DNA from 2 places in the Kitasatospora sp. NPDC059722 genome. Region 1 is predicted to be linked to the other one. Evidence: predicted binding sites of a transcription regulator. Region 1 holds the regulator's gene; the other holds the start of a gene.
What was found. The regulator HrcA, encoded in region 1, represses chaperone genes, less so after heat shock. The targets are predictions, from matches to a motif close to TTNGCACTCNGNNNNNCNGAGTGCNAA.
Positions count from the first base shown of each region.

Region 1 (10,576 bases):
CGGCCAGCCGGACGTCCAGGCGGCGCGGCTCGGCGCCCTCGGCCAGGTCCTCCAGGAGCCACAGGTCGCCGGCCCGGTGCCAGACCACCCGGGTGCCGTCGGTGGCGGCGTTGCGGGCGTAGAAGCCGTCCGGGGAGGTGGTGTGGCGGCGCAGGCCGGTGCCGTCCGGGAGGCTGGAGTAGAGCTCGCCGACGCCCTCGTGGTCGGACAGGAACGCGATCCGCGAGCCGTCCGTGCCGGCCACCCACAGCGGCGAGGAGAGCTGCCCGTCGAGGTCCTCGTGGATCCGGACGAACTCGTCCCGGCCGATCCACAGCTTGCCCGCCCGGCCGCCCCGGTAGCGCTTCCACCAGGCCGGTTCGCGGTTGTTGACGGTGCCCAGCAGCACCCGGTCGCCGTCCGGCTCGAAGGCCAGCCCGCCGACCGGCCCGTACGGCAGCCGCACCGGCTCGCCGCCGTCCAGCGGCACCGCGTGCGCCCAGGTGCGGCGCAGGGTGGCCTGCCCGGCGGTGGTGGTGGCGATCGGACGGCCGTCGGCGCTCCACCCCTGCAGCTGGGTCTGGCCGCTGCCCCAGTGGGTGAGGCGCCGCGACGGGCCGCCGTCCACCGGCACGACGTGCACCTCGGGCGCGCCGTCCCGGGCGGAGGTGTAGGCGATGTGCCGCCCGTCCGGGGAGAACCGCGGGTGGTGGACGGGCAGGTGATCGGCCGTCAGCCGCCAGGCCCGGCCACCGTCCAGCGGGGCGAGCCAGACGTCGTTCTCGGCGACGAAGGTGACCAGGTCACCGTGCAGATGCGGGTGGCGCAGGTATGCGCCGACAGGGTTGCTGAGGGGTTCCGTCACGCCGCCAGCGTAGGCACGTACGCGGACGGGGCGGGCCGCTTTTACCCGACTCCACCCGGGTGAGACCGGGGCGGGATCCGGGCGGGAACCGAGTGGGATCCGGGCGAAAACCGGACGGGATCCGGGCGGCCCCCGAACGCAGGGGCCGTCAGGCCCAGCGCCCCGTGCGCCCGAGCAGCAGCGCCCCGGCGGCCACGCCGGCCGTCGAGGTGCGCAGCACCGACGGGCCGAGCCGGTGCGGCTTCGCGCCCGCCTCGGCGAAGGCGGCCAGCTCCTCCGGGGAGACGCCGCCCTCGGGGCCGACCACCAGGACGACGTCCCCGGCGGCCGGCAGCGCGGCGGCGGCCAGCGGCTCGGAGCCCTCCTCGTGCAGCACCGCGGCGAACGCGGCGCCGGCCAGGACGGGGGTCAGCTGGCGGGTCGTCATCAGGTCCCGCACCTCGGGGAAGCGCAGCCGGCGGGACTGCTTGCCCGCCTCCCGGGCGGTGGCGCGCCACTTGGCGAGCGCCTTGGCGCCGCGCTCGCCCTTCCACTGGGTGATGCAGCGCGAGGCGGCCCACGGGATCACGACGTCCACGCCGACCTCGGTCATGGTCTCCACGGCCAGCTCGCCGCGGTCGCCCTTGGGCAGCGCCTGGACGACGACGATCCGCGGCGCCGGCTCCGGCTCGCGGCGCACGGCGGCCACCGTGACGTCGATCGCGTCCTTGCCGAGCACCTCGGCGACCGTCCCGTCCACGCCGAGCCCCAGCCCGTCGGCCAGGGTGACCGCCTCGCCCGCCGTCAGCCGCTTCACCGCGGCCGCGTGGCGCCCCTCCGGCCCGTCCAGCCGTACCACGGCCCCGGGCGCGGCGGCGGCGATCCGCTCGGTCTCTACGACGAACACGGGGGCGGTCATGAGGGGGAACCTTTCCGGGGTGGGACCTGCGGCCCGGGCCGGCAACCACGGCCAGGGCCCGCGACCAGGGGGGACGGAACGCGAAAGGGGTGCCGGGGCGAGGACCCCGGCACCCCTCCGCGGACGGCTAGCGGCCGTTGAACGCGTCCTTCAGACGCGAGAACAGGCCCTGCTGGCCCGGCGCGAACTGGCCGGACGGGCGCTCCTCGCCGCGCAGCACCGCGAGGCGGCGCAGCAGCTCCTCCTGCTCGGGGTCGAGCTTGGTGGGCGTCTGCACCTCGACGTGCACTATCAGGTCGCCCCGGCCGCCCCCGCGCAGGTGGGTGATGCCGCGGCCGTGCAGCGGGATCGACTGGCCGGACTGGGTGCCGGGCCGGATGTCGACCTCCTCCAGCCCGTCCAGGGTCTGCAGCGGCACCTGGGTGCCGAGCGAGGCGGCCGTCATCGGGATGGTGACGGTGCAGTGCAGGTCGTCCCCGCGCCGCTGGAAGACGGTGTGCGTGGTCTCGGCGATCTCGACGTACAGGTCGCCGGCCGGGCCGCCGCCGGGGCCGACCTCGCCCTCGCCGGCCAGCTGGATCCGGGTGCCGTTGTCGACACCGGCCGGGATCTTGACGGTCAGGGTGCGGCGGGCGCGGACCCGGCCGTCGCCGGCGCACTCCGGGCACGGGGTCGGCACGACGGTGCCGAAGCCCTGGCACTGCGGGCAGGGGCGGGAGGTCATGACCTGGCCCAGGAAGGACCGGGTGACCTGGGAGACCTCGCCCTTGCCGCGACACATGTCACAGGTCTGCGCGGAGGTGCCGGGCGCGGCGCCCTCCCCGCTGCACGTCGTGCAGGTGACGGCCGTGTCGACCTGGAGCTCCTTGGTGGTGCCGAACGCGGCCTCCTCCAGGGTGATCTCCAGCCGGATCATGGCGTCCTGCCCGCGGCGGGTGCGCGAGCGCGGGCCCCGCTGGCCGGCCGCGGCGCCGAAGAAGGCGTCCATGATGTCGGAGAAGCCGAAACCGGCCGCGCCGGCGCCGAAGCCGCCCGCGCCACCGCCGCCGCCCGGCGAGAGCGGGTCGCCGCCGAGGTCGTAGACCTGGCGCTTCTGCGGGTCGGAGAGCACCTCGTAGGCGGCGTTGATCTCCTTGAACCGCTCCTGCGTCTTCGGGTCCGGGTTGACGTCCGGGTGCAGTTCGCGTGCCAGGCGCCGGAACGCCTTCTTGATCTCGTCCTGCCCCGCATCCCGTCGGACGCCGAGTACCGCGTAGTAGTCCGTGGCCACCTAATGCTCCGCTTGTTCCGCCTGTAGTAGTGCTGCGACAGGGCACCACCGCTGGTCTGTCCAGCGGTGGCTGATTGCTACGACTCGGCCAGGATCTGACCCACGTACCGCGCCACCGCTCGCACCGCCCCCATTGTGCCCGGATAGTCCATCCGGGTCGGACCGATCACACCCAGTTTGGCCACGCTCTCGTCGCCCGAACCGTAGCCGACGGACACCACCGAGGTGGAATTCAGCCCCTCGTAGGCGTTCTCCCGGCCGATCCGGACCGTCATCGCCGCGTCCGTGGTCTCACCCAGGAGGCGGAGCAGGACGACCTGCTCCTCCAGGGCCTCCAGGACCGGCTGGATGGTGAGCGGGAAGTCGTGGCCGAAGCGGGTCAGGTTGGCCGTGCCGGCCAGCATGATCCGCTCCTCGTTCTGCTCGGCGAGCGCCTCGAACAGCGTCGCCAGGACCGTGGTGACGGTCGGCCGGTCGACCTGTTCGAACATCGCGGGCAGCTCCTCCAGCGCCGCCGGGACGTCCGGCAGGCGCTGGCCGACGGCCCGCGCGTTGATCCGGGCCCGCAGGTCCGACAAGGCCGTCTCGCCGACGGTGCCCGGGCAGTCCACCATCCGCTGCTCGACCCGGCCGGTGTTGGTGATCAGGACCAGCATCACCTTGGCCGGGGCGAGCGCGACGAGTTCGATGTGCCGCACGGTGGAGCGGCTCAGCGAGGGGTACTGCACGACGGCGACCTGCCGGGTGAGCTGGGCGAGCAGCCGCACGGTGCGTGCGACGGTGTCGTCCAGGTCGACCGCGCCCTCCAGGAAGTGCCGGATCGCGCGCCGCTCGGGCGCGCTCATCGGCTTGACCTCGGCGAGCCGGTCGACGAACAGCCGGTACCCCTTGTCGGTGGGGATGCGCCCGGCGCTGGTGTGCGGCTGGTGGATGTACCCCTCCTCCTCCAGCGCCGCCATGTCGTTGCGGACGGTGGCCGGGGAGACCCCGAGGTTGTGCCGCTCCACCAGGGCCTTCGAGCCGACCGGCTCCTCGGTGCCCACGTAGTCCTGGACGATCGCGCGCAGCACGGCGAGCTTGCGGTCGTCGAGCTGGCGGACCTCACCGGCCATGGGGCACGCACCTCCGTCTTCGCACGTTGTCCGTTGTGACGTATCGAGCTGATGCGGGCCTGGAAGGCCCGGGTTTGGCACTCTGAGCGCACGAGTGCCAGAACCCTACCTGCCAGTGTACGGCCCGGGTCCGACGGCAGGAACGGCGCAGCGGGGGTGATCCTGCCCGCAGTTCCCGGCGCGGGGGTGGTGCCCCGCGGCCGTCCGGGTGGCAGCATCGATAGCGGACGGCGAACGGAGGAGCAAGCGATGTCGAGCTCGGCCCAGCACACCCGATTCGCGCCCGACCGCGGCCTGACCGGCCGGATGGTCGGGACCATGTTCGTGATCGGGCTGTTGTACGTCGGATTCACCGGCCTGCTGATCGTGCTGCTGCGCGGCGCCTGGCCCCTGATCGTGCTGATCTCCGGCGGGCTGTTCGTGGCCCAGTTCTGGTTCAGCGACAAGATCACCGAACGGGCCATGGGCGCCCGCCCGGTGTCCCCCGAGCAGTACCCGCAGTTGCACGGCACCGTCGACCGGCTCTGCGCGCTCGCCGACATGCCCAAGCCCAGGGTGGCGGTCGCCGACAGCGACATGCCGAACGCCTTCGCCACCGGCCGCAACCCGCAGAACGCCGTCGTGTGCGTCACCACCGGCCTGCTGCGCCGGCTGGAGCCCGAGGAGCTGGAGGGCGTCCTCGCGCACGAGCTCTCGCACGTCGCCCACCGGGACGTCGCCGTGATGACGATCGCCGGGTTCCTCGGCGTCCTCGCCGGGGCGATGACCAGGATCGCCATGTACGGCGGGTTCATCGGCGGCGGGCGCAACAACAACGACCAGAACGCGGCGATCGCGGCGCTGATCATCCCGCTGGTGTCCATCGTCGTCTACGCGATCAGCTTCCTGCTCACGCGGCTGCTGTCGCGCTACCGCGAGCTCGCCGCCGACCGCGCCGCCGCCCAGCTCACCGGCCGGCCCAGCGCGCTCGCGTCGGCGCTCACCAAGGTCACCGGGCAGATCGCCGCGATCCCGTCCAAGGACCTGCGCCAGGCCCAGCCCTACAACGCCTTCTACTTCGCCCCGGCGCTGAGCGCCAAGGAGACGGCCTCCCAGCTGCTCTCCACCCACCCGACGCTGGAGAAGCGGCTGGAGCAGCTGGCGAAGATCTCCGCCCAGCTGGGCCGCTGAGCCCCGCCGACCCGCCGACCCGCCGACCCGCCGACCCGCCTGAAGGGACCGCCGTGGGAATCCTGGACGCCCTGTTCGGCCGCACCAAGCCCGTCAAGCCCGACCTCGACCAGCTGTTCGGCGTCCCCTCGGCCGCGCTCACCCTGGAGGCCGGCGCCGGGTTCCTGCCCACCGGGCTCGGCTCGGTGTGCTTCGCGGCCGTCGAGGGCGCCGCGTTCGTCCAGGTCGAGCAGCAGGTGCGGGCGCTGCTCGACGCCGACACCGAGCGCGGCGGCGTCCCGGTGGAGGCCTCCAAGGACGGCTACGGCTACTCGTGGCTGCTCGCCCGGCACACCGCGGAGGAACTGCCGGAGCTGGTGAACGACCTGCACGCGGTCAACAGCGAGCTGGAGGCGAACGGCTTCGGGCCGCAGCTGCTCTGCTCGCTGGTGGGCTTCCGGAACGGGGAGGGGCAGTCGCTGGCGCTGGTCTACCTGTACAAGCGCGGCACGTTCTACCCGTTCGCGCCGATGCCCGGCGGCGGGGAGCGGCGCAACAGCCCGCTGGAGCTGCAGATCAACGCGATGCTGGCGAACGACCTGCGGCTGGAGAAGGACCTCGGCCGCTGGTTCCCGGTGTGGGGCGCGCCCGGGCTCTGACGGGCCGTCCGTAGACTCGCCGGCATGCGCAGCCGCCAGTACGGACCCGACCTGACCCCGCCGTGGAAGAAGCAGGCACCCGCCCCGGAGGTGCCCGCCGAGCGGGACCTCGTGGTCGAGGAGGCGGCGACCGGCTTCTGCGGGGCGGTGGTGCGCTGCGAGAAGACGGCGGAGGGGTTCACCGTCACCCTGGAGGACCGTTTCGGCAAGCACCGGGTGTTCCCGATGGTGCCGCGCGGCTTCCTGCTGGAGGGCAGGGTCGTCACCCTGGTCCGGCCGTCCGGCCCGGCCCCCGTCCGCGCCCCGGCCCGCACCGCCTCCGGTTCGGTCGCCGTCCCCGGCGCCCGCGCCCGGGTGGCGCGCGAGTCCCGCATCTACGTCGAGGGCCGGCACGACGCCGAACTGGTCGAGCGGGTCTGGGGCGACGACCTGCGGATCGAGGGCGTCGTGGTCGAGTACCTGGAGGGCGTGGACGACCTGCCCGCGATCGTCGCCGACTTCGCCCCGGGCCCCGGCCGCCGCCTCGGCGTCCTGGTCGACCACCTGCTGCCGGGCACCAAGGAGCACCGCATCGCCGCCCGGGTCACCGGCGAGGACGTGCTGGTCGTCGGCCACCCCTACATCGACATCTGGCAGGCGGTGAAGCCGTCTTCGGTCGGCATCCCGGCCTGGCCGACGGTCCCCCGCGGCGAGGTGTGGAAGGAAGGCGTCTGCCGCCGCCTGGGCTGGCCCGTCGACACCCCGGCGGCGTGGAAGCACATCCTGTCGAAGGTGAACTCCTACAAGGACCTGGAGCCCGAACTCCTGGGCAGGGTGGAAGAGTTGATCGACTTCGCGACCCTCCCGGGTCAGGCGTAGGTCTGGAACTCCGAGGTGTCGAGCGTGACGCCCAGCAGATGCACCGGAATGGGCTCGCCGAACTTGGTGGTCCGCTCGGAGACGTAATCCGGCAGACCCGAGGCGCTCGCCCGGGTGGGTTCGGTGAGCAGCACACAGACGGCCTTGATCGGGTCGACGATCAGGTAGACGGGGATCGTGCCCTCGGCGTAGAGCTCGCGCTTGGTCCGGTAATCGCGGAGCGCACTGGTCTTCGAGACCACCTCCACCGTCGCCACCGGCACAGTCGCTTCGGCAGCCCCTCTCTCGAACACCACGAGATCCGGCTGCAATCGACTGCCACCACCACAGGAGACATCCTGCCTGGTCCAGCGATGCCACCTCTCGGCGGGGATCTGATGGATCAGGGACTCGACGATGAGATTGGTCGTCAGGTCGGAGCTCAAGGACAGCAAGATCTCCCCGAAGATGAGCTCGGCGCGAACACCTTCCGGGATCTCAAGGCTCTCCAGAACCCCCCACACTCGCGCACTTGGAGTAGTCACGCGAACACCCTAGAGGTCGGCTCAGTCCACCAGGTCACGCACGACCGCGTCCGCCAGGAGACGGCCCTGGAGGGTGAGGGTGGCGCGGCCCCCGGCGTAGGTGTCGGGGGCGAGGAGGCCGCTCGCGAGCGCTTCGGCGGCCGCCTCGCGGGCCGTGTCGGTGAGGAGCGTGAGCGGGATGCCCTCGGCGAGGCGCAGTTCGAGGAGGATGCGCTCGACGCGGCGGTCCTCGTCCGTCAGCACCTCGCGGGCCAGGGCGGGGGTGCGGCCCTCGGCCAGCGCCTGGGCGTAGGCGGCGGGGTGCTTGGCGTTCCACCAGCGGACGCCGCCGACGTGGCTGTGGGCGCCGGGGCCGGCACCCCACCAGTCGGCGCCGGTCCAGTACAGCTCGTTGTGGCGGCAGCGGCCCTCGGGGGTGGTGGCCCAGTTGGAGACCTCGTACCAGTGGTAGCCGGCGGCGGCGAGCGCCCGCTCGGCGATCAGGTAGCGGTCGGCGTGGACGTCGTCGTCGATCATCGGCAGCTCGCCGCGCTTGACGCGGGCGGCGAGGCGGGTGCCCTCCTCGACGATCAGCGAGTAGGCGGACACGTGGTCGGGCCCGGCGCCGATGGCGGCGTCCAGGGAGGCCCGCCAGTCGTCGTCGGACTCACCGGGGGTGCCGTAGATGAGGTCGAGGTTGACGTGCTCGAAGCCGGCCGCGCGGGCCTCGGCCACGCAGGCCTCGGGGCGGCCCGGGGTGTGGTGGCGGTCGAGCAGCTGCAGCACGTGCGGGCGGGCGCTCTGCATGCCGAAGGAGATCCGGTTGTAGCCGCCCTCGCGCAGTTCGGCGAGGTAGGCCGGGCCGACGGACTCCGGGTTGGCCTCGGTGGTCACCTCGGCGCCGTCGGCGAGCCCGAACTCGTCGCGGATCGCGGCGAGCATCCGCACCAGGTCGCGGGCGGGCAGCAGCGTCGGGGTGCCGCCGCCGAGGAAGACCGTCTCCACCGGGAGGTCCGCGTCGCCCAGGACGCGACGGGCGAGCCGGATCTCCGCGATCACGTTGTCGGCGTACGTCTCCTGCGAGGCGACCGCGCCCGAGGAGCGGAGCTCGGTGGCGGTGTACGTGTTGAAGTCGCAGTAGCCGCAGCGGCTGGCGCAGTACGGCACGTGCAGGTAGAAGCCGAACGGCCGGGTGCCGAGCCCGTCGAGGGCGTGCGCGGGCAGGGAACCGTCGGACGGCACCGGATCGCCGTCGGGGAGTGCGGAGGGCATGACCCCATTGTCCCGTACGGCCGGGGCGAACCCGCGGGCCGTACGGGACGGGGGCGGCTCAGGCCTCGTTGGCCCCCGCGTACATCGCGGTCACGGCGTCCGCGTAGGTCCGCTCGACCACCGGGCGCTTGATCTTCAGGCTCGGGGTGAGCTCGCCGTGCTCGATGTCGAGGTCGCGCGGCAGCAGGTGGAACTTCTTGATCGTCTGCCAGCGCTGGAGGTCGCCGTTGAGCTTCTTCACGAAGCCCTCGATCAGCTCGTGGACCTGCGGGTCGGCGGTCACCTCGGCGTAGGACTTGCCGGCCAGGCCGTGCTCGGCGGCCCACGGCATGATCACGGCCTCGTCCAGGCCGATCAGCGCGGTGCAGAAGTTGCGGCCGTTGCCGATCACCAGGATGTTGCTGACGAACGGGCACACCGCCTTGAACTTGCCCTCGACCTCGCTCGGCGCGACGTACTTGCCGCCGGAGGTCTTGAACAGGTCCTTCTTGCGGTCGGTGATCCGCAGGAAGCCGTCGGCGGTGAGCTCGCCGATGTCCTCGGTGTGGAACCAGCCGTCCGGCTCCAGCACCTCGGCGGTCTTCTCCGGCAGGTTGTGGTAGCCGCGCATGACGCCCGGGCCGCGCAGCAGGATCTCGCCGTCCTCGGCGATCCGCACCTCGGTGCCCGGCAGGGCGCGGCCGACCGTGCCGATCCGCACGTCCTCCTTGCGGTTGACGCAGGAGCCGGCGCTGGTCTCGCTCAGGCCGTAGCCCTCCAGGATCGGCACGCCGGCGCCGAGGAAGAAGTAGCCGATCTCGGGGGCCAGCGCCGCGCTGCCGGAGACCGCGCCGCGCAGGCGCCCGCCGAACGCGGCGCGGATCTTCGCGTACACCAGCTTGTCGGCGACCGCGTGCTGCGCCCGCAGGGCGAACGGCGCGCCGTCCACCCCGGTGGCGATCCGGTTCTCCTGGACGACCCGGGCGTACTCGCGGGCCACCCCGGCGGCCCAGCGGAAGATCTTGTACTTCGCGCCGCCCTCGGCCCGGGCCCGCCCGGCGATGCCGTTGTAGACCTTCTCGAAGATGCGCGGCGCGGACGCCATGACGGTCGGCCGGATGGCCGGCAGGTTGTGGATGATCCGGTCGACCCGGCCGTCCACCGCCATCACATGGCCGGTGGCGATCTGGCCCGAGATCAGCGTCTTGCCGAACACATGCGACAGCGGCAGCCACATGAACTGGACGTCGTCCGGGCCGAGCAGCCCGCTCGCCTCCTGGGCGCGCGCCTCGTACGCCCAGCAGTCGTGCACCAGGCGCACGCCCTTGGGGCGACCGGTGGTGCCCGAGGTGTAGATCAGGGTGGCCAGCTGCTCCTTGTCGAGCGCGGCGACGGCCTTCTCGACGGCGTCCGGGTGCTCCTCGAGGTACGCGGCGCCGCGCTCCTCCAGCTCGGCCAGGGTGATGAGGTCGAGCCCGGCCGTCTCGGGCGCCCCGGCGGGGGCGTCGAACAGGATGACGGTGCGCAGTTCGGGCAGTTCCCCGATCTGCTCGACGGCCTTGGCGAGCTGCGCGGCGTTCTCCGCGAACATCGCCCGGCAGCCGGAGTCGGAGAGGATGAAGGCCGTCTCGTCGGCGTTGGTGCTCGGGTAGACGGTCGTGGTGGCCGCGCCCGCGCACATGTTGCCGAGGTCGGCGACGATCCACTCCAGGCGGGTGGAGGAGGCCAGGGCGACCCGGTCCTCGGGCTGGATGCCGAGCGCCATCAGGCCGGCGGCCACCGCCTTGACCCGGGCCGCGGTCTGCGCCCAGGTGAGCGAACGCCACTGCTCGGCGCCGGGGGCGCTGTCCGCGGCCTGCTCGTCGACCGGGGCGGGGTAGCGGTAGGCCTCGGCGTTGGGGGTCGCGGCGACCCGCTCCAGGAACAGGTGGGCGACGGAGGCGGGACGCCCGGCGACGATGTCGGCGCTGCCGGAGTCGATCAGGGACTGCGCGGAACTCAACGAGGACCTCCGGGGGCGGGTGGCCGTCTG
Region 1 is NZ_JBHWGD010000003.1:104,689-115,264, reverse strand. It holds gene ACFV4F_RS02850 (S41 family peptidase) at 1-844, opposite strand, end outside; gene ACFV4F_RS02845 (16S rRNA (uracil(1498)-N(3))-methyltransferase) at 993-1,742, opposite strand; gene dnaJ (molecular chaperone DnaJ) at 1,870-3,012, opposite strand; gene hrcA (heat-inducible transcriptional repressor HrcA) at 3,090-4,124, opposite strand; gene htpX (zinc metalloprotease HtpX) at 4,374-5,294, shown strand; gene ACFV4F_RS02825 (hypothetical protein) at 5,348-5,932, shown strand; gene ACFV4F_RS02820 (DUF3097 domain-containing protein) at 5,957-6,790, shown strand; gene ACFV4F_RS02815 (Uma2 family endonuclease) at 6,781-7,293, opposite strand; gene hemW (radical SAM family heme chaperone HemW) at 7,336-8,565, opposite strand; gene ACFV4F_RS02805 (AMP-dependent synthetase/ligase) at 8,624-10,546, opposite strand.

Region 2 (10,576 bases), on a different contig from region 1:
GGCAAGTGGCGCACGGTGGCGGGCCGGGTGGCGATGGACCAGTTCGTCGTGGACCTCGGCGGGGACACCCCGCAGGTCGGCGACGAGGTGCTGCTGTTCGGCAGCGGTGAGCGCGGCGAGCCGACCGCGGAGGACTGGGCCCGGGCCTGCGGCACCATCGCGTACGAGATCGTGACCCGGATCGGCGCCCGGGTGCCCCGGCGCCACCTGGACGGCACGGTCCGCGCATGACGGAGTCCGACGGCCCGGCCGGGGCGGTCGCGAAGGCGGCGTCCGGGGTGAGCCGGGCGGGCGTGATCGGGATCTCGGTCGGCGTGCTGGCGGCGGGGGCCGCGGCCGGCGTGGCGATCGAACGGCTGACGGTCGGCCGGGCGACCCGCCGCCGGGCCCGGGCCGAGCTGGACGCCGGTGCGCCGTACGGTTCGCTGCGCGGGCGCCCGCGGACGGTGGCCGCACCGGACGGCACCGAGCTGTACGTCGAGCTCGACGGCACCGGCTGGGACGACGCGGGCGGTGCCGCCGAGCCGCTGACCGTGGTCTTCAGCCACGGCTACTGCCTGAACCAGGACAGCTGGCACTTCCAGCGGGCCGCGCTGCGCGACGGCCTGCGGCTGGTCTTCTGGGACCAGCGCAGCCACGGCCGTTCGGAGCGCTCCCGCTCCTACCTGGCCGGGGAGCCCGCGAGCATCGACCAGCTGGGCGGGGACCTCAAGGCGGTGATCGACGCCGTCGCGCCGACCGGGCCGCTGGTGCTGGTCGGCCACTCGATGGGCGGCATGACGGTGATGGCGCTGGCCGACCAGCACCCGGAGCTGTTCCGCGAGCGCGTGGCCGGCGTAGCGCTGGTGGGCACGCTGGCGGGGAACTGGGACCAGGTCAGCCTGGGCCTGCCGTCGGCGGGCGCGAAGCTGTTCAAGCGGGTCGCGCCCGGGGTGGTCAAGCTGCTGGGCCGTCAGGTGGAGCTGGTGGAGGCGACCCGCCGGTTCGGCTCGGACGTCGCGGCCGTGTTCTACCGAAAGTTCTCCTTCGGTTCGAAGGACGTCGACCCGGGCGTGGTGCGCTTCGCCGAGCAGCTGCTGGACGCCACGCCGATCGACGTCGTCGCCGAGTTCTACCCGGTGTTCGGCGCGCACGAGAAGACCGCCGCACTGGCAGCCCTGCGCGGCCTGCCGGCGCTGGTGCTGGCCGGCACCAAGGACCTCCTGACGCCGCCCGCGCACAGCGAGGCGATGGCCGAGCAACTGCCCGGCGCCGAGCTGGTGATCGTCGAGGGCGCCGGCCACCTGGTGATGCTGGAGCGCCCGGAGCTGGTGGACCACCACCTGGCCGCGCTGCTCAGGCGGGCCGCGGCGTTCGGCGGGGCCGCCGAGCCGCCGCCGTCCGTCCTCGATCCGGTCTGAGGGACGGCCGGGGACCGCGGCGCGCGCCCGGCCGCGGATGTGGCACGGTAGCGGGGGCGGCCGGTGGTCGGCGCGCCCGGTACGGACCGAAGGGCAAGACACGCGCATGGGCTCGCACGCCACTCTCACCGTCCCCACCCCGGAGCGGATGGGCCGGCTCGGCCGGGAGCTGGCCGCGCTGCTGAGGCCGGGGGACCTGGTGCTCCTCTCGGGTGAGCTGGGCGCGGGGAAGACCACGCTGACCAGGGGCCTGGGGGAGGGCCTGCAGGTGCGCGGCGCGGTGACCTCGCCGACCTTCGTGATCGCCCGGGTGCACCCGTCGCTCGTGGGCGGTCCGGCCCTGGTGCACGTGGACGCGTACCGGCTGGGCGGCGACCTGGACGAGATGGAGGACCTCGACCTCGACGTGTCGCTGCCCGAGTCGGTGGTGGTGGTCGAGTGGGGCGAGGGCAAGGTCGAGCGGCTGTCCGAGGACCGCCTGGAGGTGCGGATCGAGCGGGCGATCGGCGACACCGCGGGCGAGGACCACGACCCGCGCCGCGTGCTGCTGACCGGCATCGGGGCGCGCTGGGAGGACGTCGAGCTGGCGAAGCTGGCGTGACGGCCCGTCGGACCGTGCGGAGGCTTCGCCGTCCGTTTGCCGACAGGCTGTCGGGAAAGTGTTGCGAGGGGGGCGCCGGGCGTGATGGGATGGGTGCTGCGGTTAGGTCTGCCTAACTAGGGAGGCGCCATGTCGAGCACCACCCCCGCCCCGGAGCGCGCCGTGCGCACCACCGGGGCCGGAGAGTCCGCCCGTCGCGCTCCGGGGGAGCCGATGCGGGCGCTGCTGGCCGCGTGCGCCGCGGCCGAGGCGGTGTCCACCCCGCCCGAACCGGCGCCGCGCCGGGCCGACGACGCCGGGACGGACACGCCCCGCGCGGCCTGACGGCCCTGGTCGGACGCGCGCGCGCCGGGTGACCACGAGTCGGACGGGCACGCCTCAGGCGACCACGACCACCTTGGTGTCCTTCGGGGCGAAGTCCCACAGCAGCTGACCGTCCTGGCGGGAGCTGCGGATGCCGCCGGTCTTGGTCTTGGGGTCGGCGGTCGGCGTCGCGCCGTCCACGGCCGCGCTGAAGCCGAAGACCACGCCGTTCTGCTGCGCGAAGCGCACCACGTGCTCGATCTGCTTGCCGTCCGTCCCGGTGGTGGTGGCCGTGCGGCTGTACACCGGGTACGCGCCGGGGGTCGGCTCGACCGTGCCCGGGGTGACCGGGAACGCCGCGACCACCTGCGGGTTCTTCTTCGGCTCGATCAGCCACACGTAGTGGCCGGAGACCGAGTAGACGACCCGCGTGCCGGTGCCCGAGGAGGCCGGCAGCGTCGGTGCCGTCGGGGTCGGGGTCGTGCTCGGCGCCGCCGAGGTGGCCGGGCCGCCGGCCGTCGCGGTGGCGGTCGGCCGGGCGGCGCCCGCGCGGTCCTGGGCGCCGTTCGCCTGGAAGGCCAGCAGGCTCACGACCGCCAGGGCTCCCAGGGTCAGCCCCGTGACCACCACTCCAGGACCCATCTTCGCCACTGCCGCTCCCGCCGCCGTCCGCTGTACGTACCGCCCTAATCGTGCCAGGTCCCGCGGGCCGCTCCGCAGCGGCTCGGACGTGTGTTCCGCAGTGGTACGCCGTATCGATCGGCCGGTCGGCCCAACGTCGGTCTAACCTTGACCCGTGCTGCTGCTCGCGTTCGACACCGCTACCCCCGCCGTCACCGCCGCCGTCCACGACGGCACGGCCGTCCTCGCCGAGACCGACCAGGTCGACGCCCGGCGCCACGGCGAACTGCTTCTGCCCGCCATCGACCGGGTGCTGCGGACGGCCGGCGTCGACAAGCAGCAGCTCACCGGCATCGCCGTCGGCGTCGGCCCCGGCCCGTACACCGGCCTGCGGGTCGGCCTCGTGACCGCCGCCGCGCTCGGCCACGCGCTGGGCCTGCCGGTGCACGGCGTCTGCACCCTGGACGCGATCGCGTTCCAGGCGCGCGCCGAGGGCCTGGCCGGGCAGCCGTTCACGGTGGCCACCGACGCGCGCCGCAAGGAGGTCTACTGGGCCTCCTACGACGCCGACGGCCGCCGCACCGAGGGCCCCGGCGTGGACCGCCCGGCCGAGCTGTCGCCGCAGCCGCGTTCGGTCGGCGCCGGCGCGCTGCTCTACCCCGACGCCTTCCCGGGCGCGCACGGCCCCGAGCACGTCTCGGCCGGCGCCCTGGCCGGCTTCGCCGCCGCCGAGCTGGCCGCCGGGCGCGAGCTGCTGCCGAACGTGCCGCTGTACCTGCGCCGCCCGGACGCCCAGGTGCCGGCCGGCTACAAGGCGGTGCTCCCGGCGTGAACCACGGCACCACCCTGCGCCCGATGCGCTGGTGGGACATCGAGCCGGTGATGGAACTGGAGCTGCGGCTCTTCCCCGAGGACGCCTGGTCCCACGGGATGTACTGGTCCGAGCTGGCCGAGACCCACCCCGGCGGCACCCGCCACTACACCGTGGCCACCGCCGCGGACGGCACGATCGTCGGCTACGCCGGACTGATGGCGATCGCCGGCGAGGGCGACGTCCAGACCATCGCCGTCGACGAGCGCCACCAGGGCGCCGGCCTCGGCGCGGCGCTGCTCACCGACCTGATCCGGGAGTCCGCCCGGCGGGGCTGCGCCGAACTGCTGCTGGAGGTGCGGGTGGACAACCCGCGCGCCCAGCGGCTGTACGAGCGCCACGGCTTCCAGCCGGTGGGCATCCGGCGCGGCTACTACCAGCCCGCCAACGTCGACGCGCTGGTGATGCGCCTCGACCACCCCAGCACCGACAGCACCGACAGCACCGACCCGAAGGACATTGAGGACACCCGCCATGGCTGACGAACCGCTCGTCCTCGGCATCGAGACCTCCTGCGACGAGACCGGCGTCGGCATCGTGCGCGGCACCACGCTGCTGGCCGACGCGGTCGCCTCCAGCGTCAACGACCACGCCCGCTTCGGCGGCGTCGTCCCGGAGATCGCCAGCCGGGCCCACCTGGAGGCGATGGTCCCGACCATCCAGCGCGCCCTGGACACCGCCGGGGTCAAGACGAGCGACCTGGACGGCATCGCCGTGACGGCGGGCCCCGGCCTGGCCGGCGCGCTGCTGGTCGGCGTCAGCGCCGCGAAGGCGTACGCCTGGGCGCTCGACAAGCCGCTGTACGGGGTCAACCACCTCGCCTCGCACATCTGCGTCGACCAGCTGGAGCACGGTCGGCTGCCCTCGCCGACCATGGCGCTGCTGGTCTCCGGCGGGCACTCCTCGCTGCTGCTCAGCGAGGACATCACGACCGACGTCCGCCCGCTCGGCGCGACCATCGACGACGCGGCCGGCGAGGCCTTCGACAAGGTGGCCCGGGTGCTCGGCCTGGGCTTCCCCGGCGGCCCGATCGTGGACCGCACGGCCCGCGAGGGCGACCCCAAGGCGATCGCCTTCCCGCGCGGCCTGAGCGGCCGGAACGACCCCGCGTACGACTTCTCCTTCTCCGGCCTGAAGACCGCCGTCGCCCGGTGGGTGGAGGCCAAGCGCCGGGCCGGCGAGGAGGTGCCGGTCGCCGACGTGGCGGCGTCCTTCCAGGAGGCGGTCACCGACGTGCTCACCCGCAAGGCCGTCAAGGCGTGCAAGGACAACGGCGTCGACCACCTGATGATCGGCGGCGGGGTCGCGGCCAACTCGCGGCTGCGCGAGATGGCCCAGCAGCGCTGTGACCGGGCCGGGATCATGCTGCGGGTGCCGCGCCCCGGCCTGTGCACCGACAACGGCGCGATGGTGGCCGCGCTGGGCTCCGAGATGGTGTGGCGCGACCGCGCGCCGTCCGCCTTCGACCTGTCGGCGGACTCCTCGCTGCCCGTCACCGACGTCCACGTCCCGGCCGCTGACCTGCACCACGGCGACGTCCACGGCCAGGCGTACGACGCCCTCGGCGGCGGTGCCGGGTGACCGTCGCCATGATGTGGGAGGCCCGCGCCGCCGACGGCCGCGGGGCCGAACTCGCCTCCTGGGCACGGGAGACGGCGATCCCGGCGCTGCGCGGCTCGGCGGGCCTGGAGCGCCTCGAACTGTTCGGCGCCCCCGGTGAGCGGGTGCTGCTGATCGCCTGGTGGAGCGGCGAGCCGGTGCCCGTCGCCGAGCCGCCGGCCGAGCTGCTCGGCCGTCCGGTGCACCGCTGGTCCTTCACCAGCGAGCACGTCGAGTAGGCCGGTACGGGAACCGCGAGCCGGGCCACTACCGTGCTAGCTGAGAAACGGCGGACGGACCAGGAGCGCGCGCGGTGAAGCAGGACGGCCGGAACAGGACCAAGGCGTACGCGGCGGGGGCGCTGGCCCTGCTGGCCCTCGCCACCGGGTGCGGCGGCAACGGGGACGGCGCCGCCGCCCCGGCACCGACGAGCGCGGCCCCGGCCGGGGGCCAGCCCGCCGGCGGCGCCGCACCGACCGCCGCGGCGACCACGCCCGCGGCGGCGCAGGCCGCGGGCGACGCCGCGTGGGCGAAGTGGAACCTCAAGCCGCTGGCCCCGGCCCCCGCGCCGCCCGCGGACAAGCCCGTCAAGCTCGAACGGACCGGCACCGTACCGGTGTTCAGCGACGTGAAGACGAGCGACAAGGTCGTCTTCATCACCATCGACGACGGTGCCGAGAAGGACCCGAAGTTCGTCGAGATGCTGACCGACCTCAAGGTGCCGATCACGATGTTCCTGACCAAGGACATCGTCAAGAACGACTACGGCTACTTCAAGCCACTCCAGGCGCTCGGCAACCACATCCAGAACCACACCGTCACCCACCCGGTGATGAGCAAGCTCACGCCGGACAAGCAGAAGTCCGAGATCTGCGACGACCAGAGCGCGCTCACCCAGCAGTACGGCACCGCGCCGCTGCTGTTCCGCCCGCCGTTCGGGGACGGCGCCAACACGCCGACGCTCAACACCTCGGTGCAGGAGTGCGGTCCGCGGGCGGTCGTGCTGTGGCGCGAGTCCATGCAGATCCACGACATGCAGTACCAGGCGGCGGACAAGAAGCTGAAGCCCGGCGACATCATCCTGGCCCACTTCCGCGGGCCGAAGGAGCTCAAGGGCGCCACGATGACCCAGATGTTCGGCGAGCTGCTGGCCCGGATCCAGGAGCAGGGCTTCTCGGTGGCCCGGCTGGACGACTACATCCAGCCGCCGGCGTAGCCGTCCGGTCCGTCCGTCCGGTCAGCCGCTCCGTCCGTCAGGCGCGGTCGATCAGACCGGCTGACCGAGCATCATCAGCGGGCCGTTGTCGGTGCGGCTGAGGATCACCGTGACGGAGTTCGGCCCGGAGGGCTTGAGCTGGCGGCGCAGTTCCTCCGGGGTGATCGCCATCCCGCGCTTCTTGATCACCACGGTGCCGACCCCGCGCTCGCGCAGCAGGGCCTTCAGCTTCTTGATGTGGAAGGGCAGCACGTCGGTCAGCTCGAAGGCGTGCGCGTACGGCGTCGGGACCAGCTCGTCCGAGGTCAGGTAGGCGATCTTCGGGTCGATCAGCCGTCCGCCCACCTGCTCGGCCACCTCGGCCACCAGGTGGGCGCGGATCACGGCGCCGTCCGGCTCGTACAGGTACCGGCCGACCGGCCCGGCCGCCGGGTCGGGCAGATCGCCGCCGGTGAGGCTCGCGGCGTGCGGCAGGAGCGTCGCGCGGTGCGGGTGGGCGGCCTTGGTGCCGAACCAGAGCACCGCCTCCTTCACGTCCCCGTGGTCGGAGACCCACTCGGCCTCGGCGTCCTCGGGGACGGCCTCGTGCGGGATGCCCGGCGCGACCTTCAGCGCGCCGATCGGGGTCCGGCGGCCGGCCTCGACGGCCCACGAGAGCGGTGGGGCGTACGCCTCCGGGTCGAACACCCGGCCGCGCGCCGTCCGTCGCGCCGGGTCGGTGAACACCGCGTCGTAGCCGGTGACGTCCACGTCGGCGACGTCCGCGCAGCGCACCTCGACCAGGTCGGTGAGGCCCAGCGCGGCGGCGTTGGCGGCGGTGGCCGCGCAGGCGGCCGGGTCCCGGTCGACGGCCAGCACCTCGATCCCGGCCCGGGCCAGCGCCAGGACGTCCCCGCCGATCCCGCAGCACAGGTCGGCCAGCCGCCGCACCCCGAGCCCGGCGAAGCGCTGCGCGCGCCACTCGGCGACGCTGCGCCGGGTGGACTGCTCGACGCCGTTGGGCGTGAAGTACATCAGGTCGGCGTCCGCCCCGAACTTCGCGCGGGCGCGCTGGCGCAGCCGCGCCTGCCCGAACGCCGCCGACACCAGGTCGGCCGGGTGCTCGCGCCGCAGCCGGGTGGCCAGCGCGAGCTCCTCCTCGGGCGTGAACTCGCGCAACGCGGCGAGCAGGTCCTGTCCTTCGGGGGTCAGCAGCGGCTGGAGGTTCTCGGTGTCCACGGGGCCATTCTCGCCGGTCGGGCGGTGTGGTGGCCGGTCCCGGGCGGTCGTGCAGGGCCGCGCGGGACGGCGGCCGCGCGTCCGCGGGCCGGGACGGCGGGGCGCGTCGTTGGCACTCTGGTTGACTGAGTGCTAACACGGGCCTATGGTCGTCCTTGGCACTCTCCACCTGGGGAGTGCTAACGCGAAGACGCGTGCCTGACCCCCGCGACGGCAGGTGCGCAGGTTCGCCCCTTACCCGTTAGAAAACCCCGTAATCTCCGAAGGGGAGCTCGGACGTGACCACCAGCAGCAAGGTTGCCATCAAGCCGCTCGAGGACCGCATCGTGGTCCAGCCGCTCGACGCCGAGACCACCACGGCCTCCGGCCTGGTTATCCCGGACACCGCCAAGGAGAAGCCCCAGGAGGGTGTCGTCCTGGCCGTCGGCCCGGGCCGCTTCGAGGACGGCCAGCGTCTGCCGCTCGACGTCGCCGTCGGTGACATCGTCCTGTACTCGAAGTACGGCGGCACCGAGGTGAAGTACCAGGGCGAGGAGTACCTCGTCCTCTCCGCCCGCGACGTTCTCGCCATCATCGAGAAGTAAGTCGTTCCGACCCGCCCCGGATCCGTGTCCCAAGTGACAGGGGCCCGGGGCGTGGTTGTTGGTTCACGTAGTTCGGCGGCCGGTGGGCCGGCCGCAGCCCCGAGGGAATAGGGAACATGGCGAAGATCCTGCAGTTCGACGAGGACGCCCGCCGCTCGCTGGAGCGCGGTGTCAACAAGCTGGCCGACACCGTCAAGGTGACCATCGGCCCCAAGGGCCGCAACGTCGTCATCGACAAGAAGTTCGGCGCCCCGACCATCACCAACGACGGTGTCACCATCGCCCGTGAGGTCGAGCTGGACGACCCGTACGAGAACCTTGGCGCTCAGCTCGTCAAGGAGGTCGCCACCAAGACCAACGACGTCGCGGGCGACGGCACCACCACAGCCACCGTGCTGGCCCAGGCCCTGGTCAACGAGGGTCTGCGCAACGTCGCCGCCGGTGCCGGCCCGGCCGCCCTGAAGAAGGGCATCGACAAGGCCGTCGCCGCCGTCTCCGAGCACCTGCTCTCGGTGGCCCGCGAGATCGAGGGCAAGGACGACGTCGCCGCCGTCGCGTCCCTCTCCGCCCAGGACACCCAGGTCGGCGAGCTGATCGCCGAGGCGATCGACAAGGTCGGCAAGGACGGTGTCATCACCGTCGAGGAGTCGAACACCTTCGGCGTCGAGCTCGAGTTCACCGAGGGCATGCAGTTCGACAAGGGCTACCTGTCGCCGTACTTCGTCACCGACGCGGAGCGGCAGGAGGCGGTCCTGGAGGACCCGTACATCCTGATCCACCAGGGCAAGATCTCCTCGATCCAGGAGCTCCTGCCGCTGCTGGAGAAGATCCTGCAGGGCGGTGCCTCGAAGCCGCTGCTGATCATCGCCGAGGACGTCGACGGCGAGGCGCTGTCGACCCTGGTGCTGAACAAGATCCGCGGCATCTTCAACGCCGTCGCCGTCAAGGCCCCGGGCTTCGGCGACCGCCGCAAGGCGATCCTCGGCGACCTGGCCACCCTGACCGGCGGCACCGTGATCTCCGAGGAGGTCGGCCTCAAGCTCGACCAGGCCGGTCTGGACGTGCTGGGCAGCGCCCGCCGCGTGACCATCACCAAGGACGAGACCACCATCGTCGAGGGCGCCGGCGACGCCGAGGCCGTGGCCGGCCGCGTCGCCCAGATCAAGGGCGAGATCGCCGGCACCGACTCCGACTGGGACCGCGAGAAGCTGCAGGAGCGCCTGGCCAAGCTGGCCGGCGGCGTCTGCGTCATCAAGGTCGGCGCCGCCACCGAGGTGGAGCTGAAGGAGCGCAAGCACCGCCTGGAGGACGCCATCTCGGCGACCCGCGCCGCGGTCGAGGAGGGCATCGTCGCCGGCGGTGGCGCCTCCCTGGTCCACGCCGCCAAGGTGCTGGACGGCGGCCTGGGCCTGTCGGGCGACGAGGCCACCGGTGTCGCCGTGGTCCGCAAGGCGCTGCACGAGCCGCTGCGCTGGATCGCCCAGAACGCCGGCCTGGAGGGCTACGTCATCACCTCCAAGGTCGCCGAGCTGGAGGCCGGCCAGGGCTACAACGCCGCCACCGGCGAGTACGGCGACCTGGTGAAGGCCGGCGTCATCGACCCGGTCAAGGTCACCCGCTCCGCCCTGGAGAACGCCGCCTCGATCGCCTCCCTGCTGCTCACCACCGAGACCCTCGTGGTGGAGAAGAAGGAGGAGGCCGCCGACGCCGGTCACGGCCACTCGCACGGCGGTCACGGCCACTCGCACTGAGGCCCCTGAAGTGGACCGGAGGCCCGGTCCGCCCCCATCCTGGGAGGCGGGCCGGGCCTCCGGCGTTCGGGCCCGGGGGTCCGCGAGTCCGCTTGAAGACTCAACTATCAGTGAAATTTTGCGTTCGGCAAAGATTGCCTTATAACTGAGGCATGATCGAGGCCCGCCACCTGCGCGTCCTGCGGGCCGTCGCCCGCACCGGCTCCTTCTCCGCCGCCGCGCGCGAGCTGGGCTGTACCCAGCCCGCCATCAGCCAGCAGATGAAGGCCCTGGAGAAGTCCGTGGACACCCCGCTGGTGGTCCGTTCGGGCCGGGGCATGCAGCTGAGCGAGGCCGGACGGGTGCTCCTCAAGCACGCCACCGGGATCCTGGCCGGGCTGTCGGCGGCCGAGGAGGAGGTCGCGGCCATCGC
Region 2 is NZ_JBHWGD010000016.1:8,932-19,507, reverse strand. It holds gene alr (alanine racemase) at 1-231, shown strand, start outside; gene ACFV4F_RS13040 (alpha/beta fold hydrolase) at 228-1,400, shown strand; gene tsaE (tRNA (adenosine(37)-N6)-threonylcarbamoyltransferase complex ATPase subunit type 1 TsaE) at 1,507-2,001, shown strand; gene ACFV4F_RS13030 (hypothetical protein) at 2,131-2,325, shown strand; gene ACFV4F_RS13025 (hypothetical protein) at 2,380-2,946, opposite strand; gene tsaB (tRNA (adenosine(37)-N6)-threonylcarbamoyltransferase complex dimerization subunit type 1 TsaB) at 3,101-3,757, shown strand; gene rimI (ribosomal protein S18-alanine N-acetyltransferase) at 3,781-4,278, shown strand; gene tsaD (tRNA (adenosine(37)-N6)-threonylcarbamoyltransferase complex transferase subunit TsaD) at 4,271-5,377, shown strand; gene ACFV4F_RS13005 (hypothetical protein) at 5,374-5,634, shown strand; gene ACFV4F_RS13000 (polysaccharide deacetylase family protein) at 5,709-6,611, shown strand; gene ACFV4F_RS12995 (methyltransferase domain-containing protein) at 6,663-7,829, opposite strand; gene groES (co-chaperone GroES) at 8,108-8,413, shown strand; gene groL (chaperonin GroEL) at 8,530-10,164, shown strand; partial or broken gene ACFV4F_RS12980 (LysR family transcriptional regulator) at 10,317-10,576, shown strand, end outside.
Region 2: groES (co-chaperone GroES) is a predicted target of HrcA. The motif match lies at 7,939-7,965, and genes of this name have one in related genera.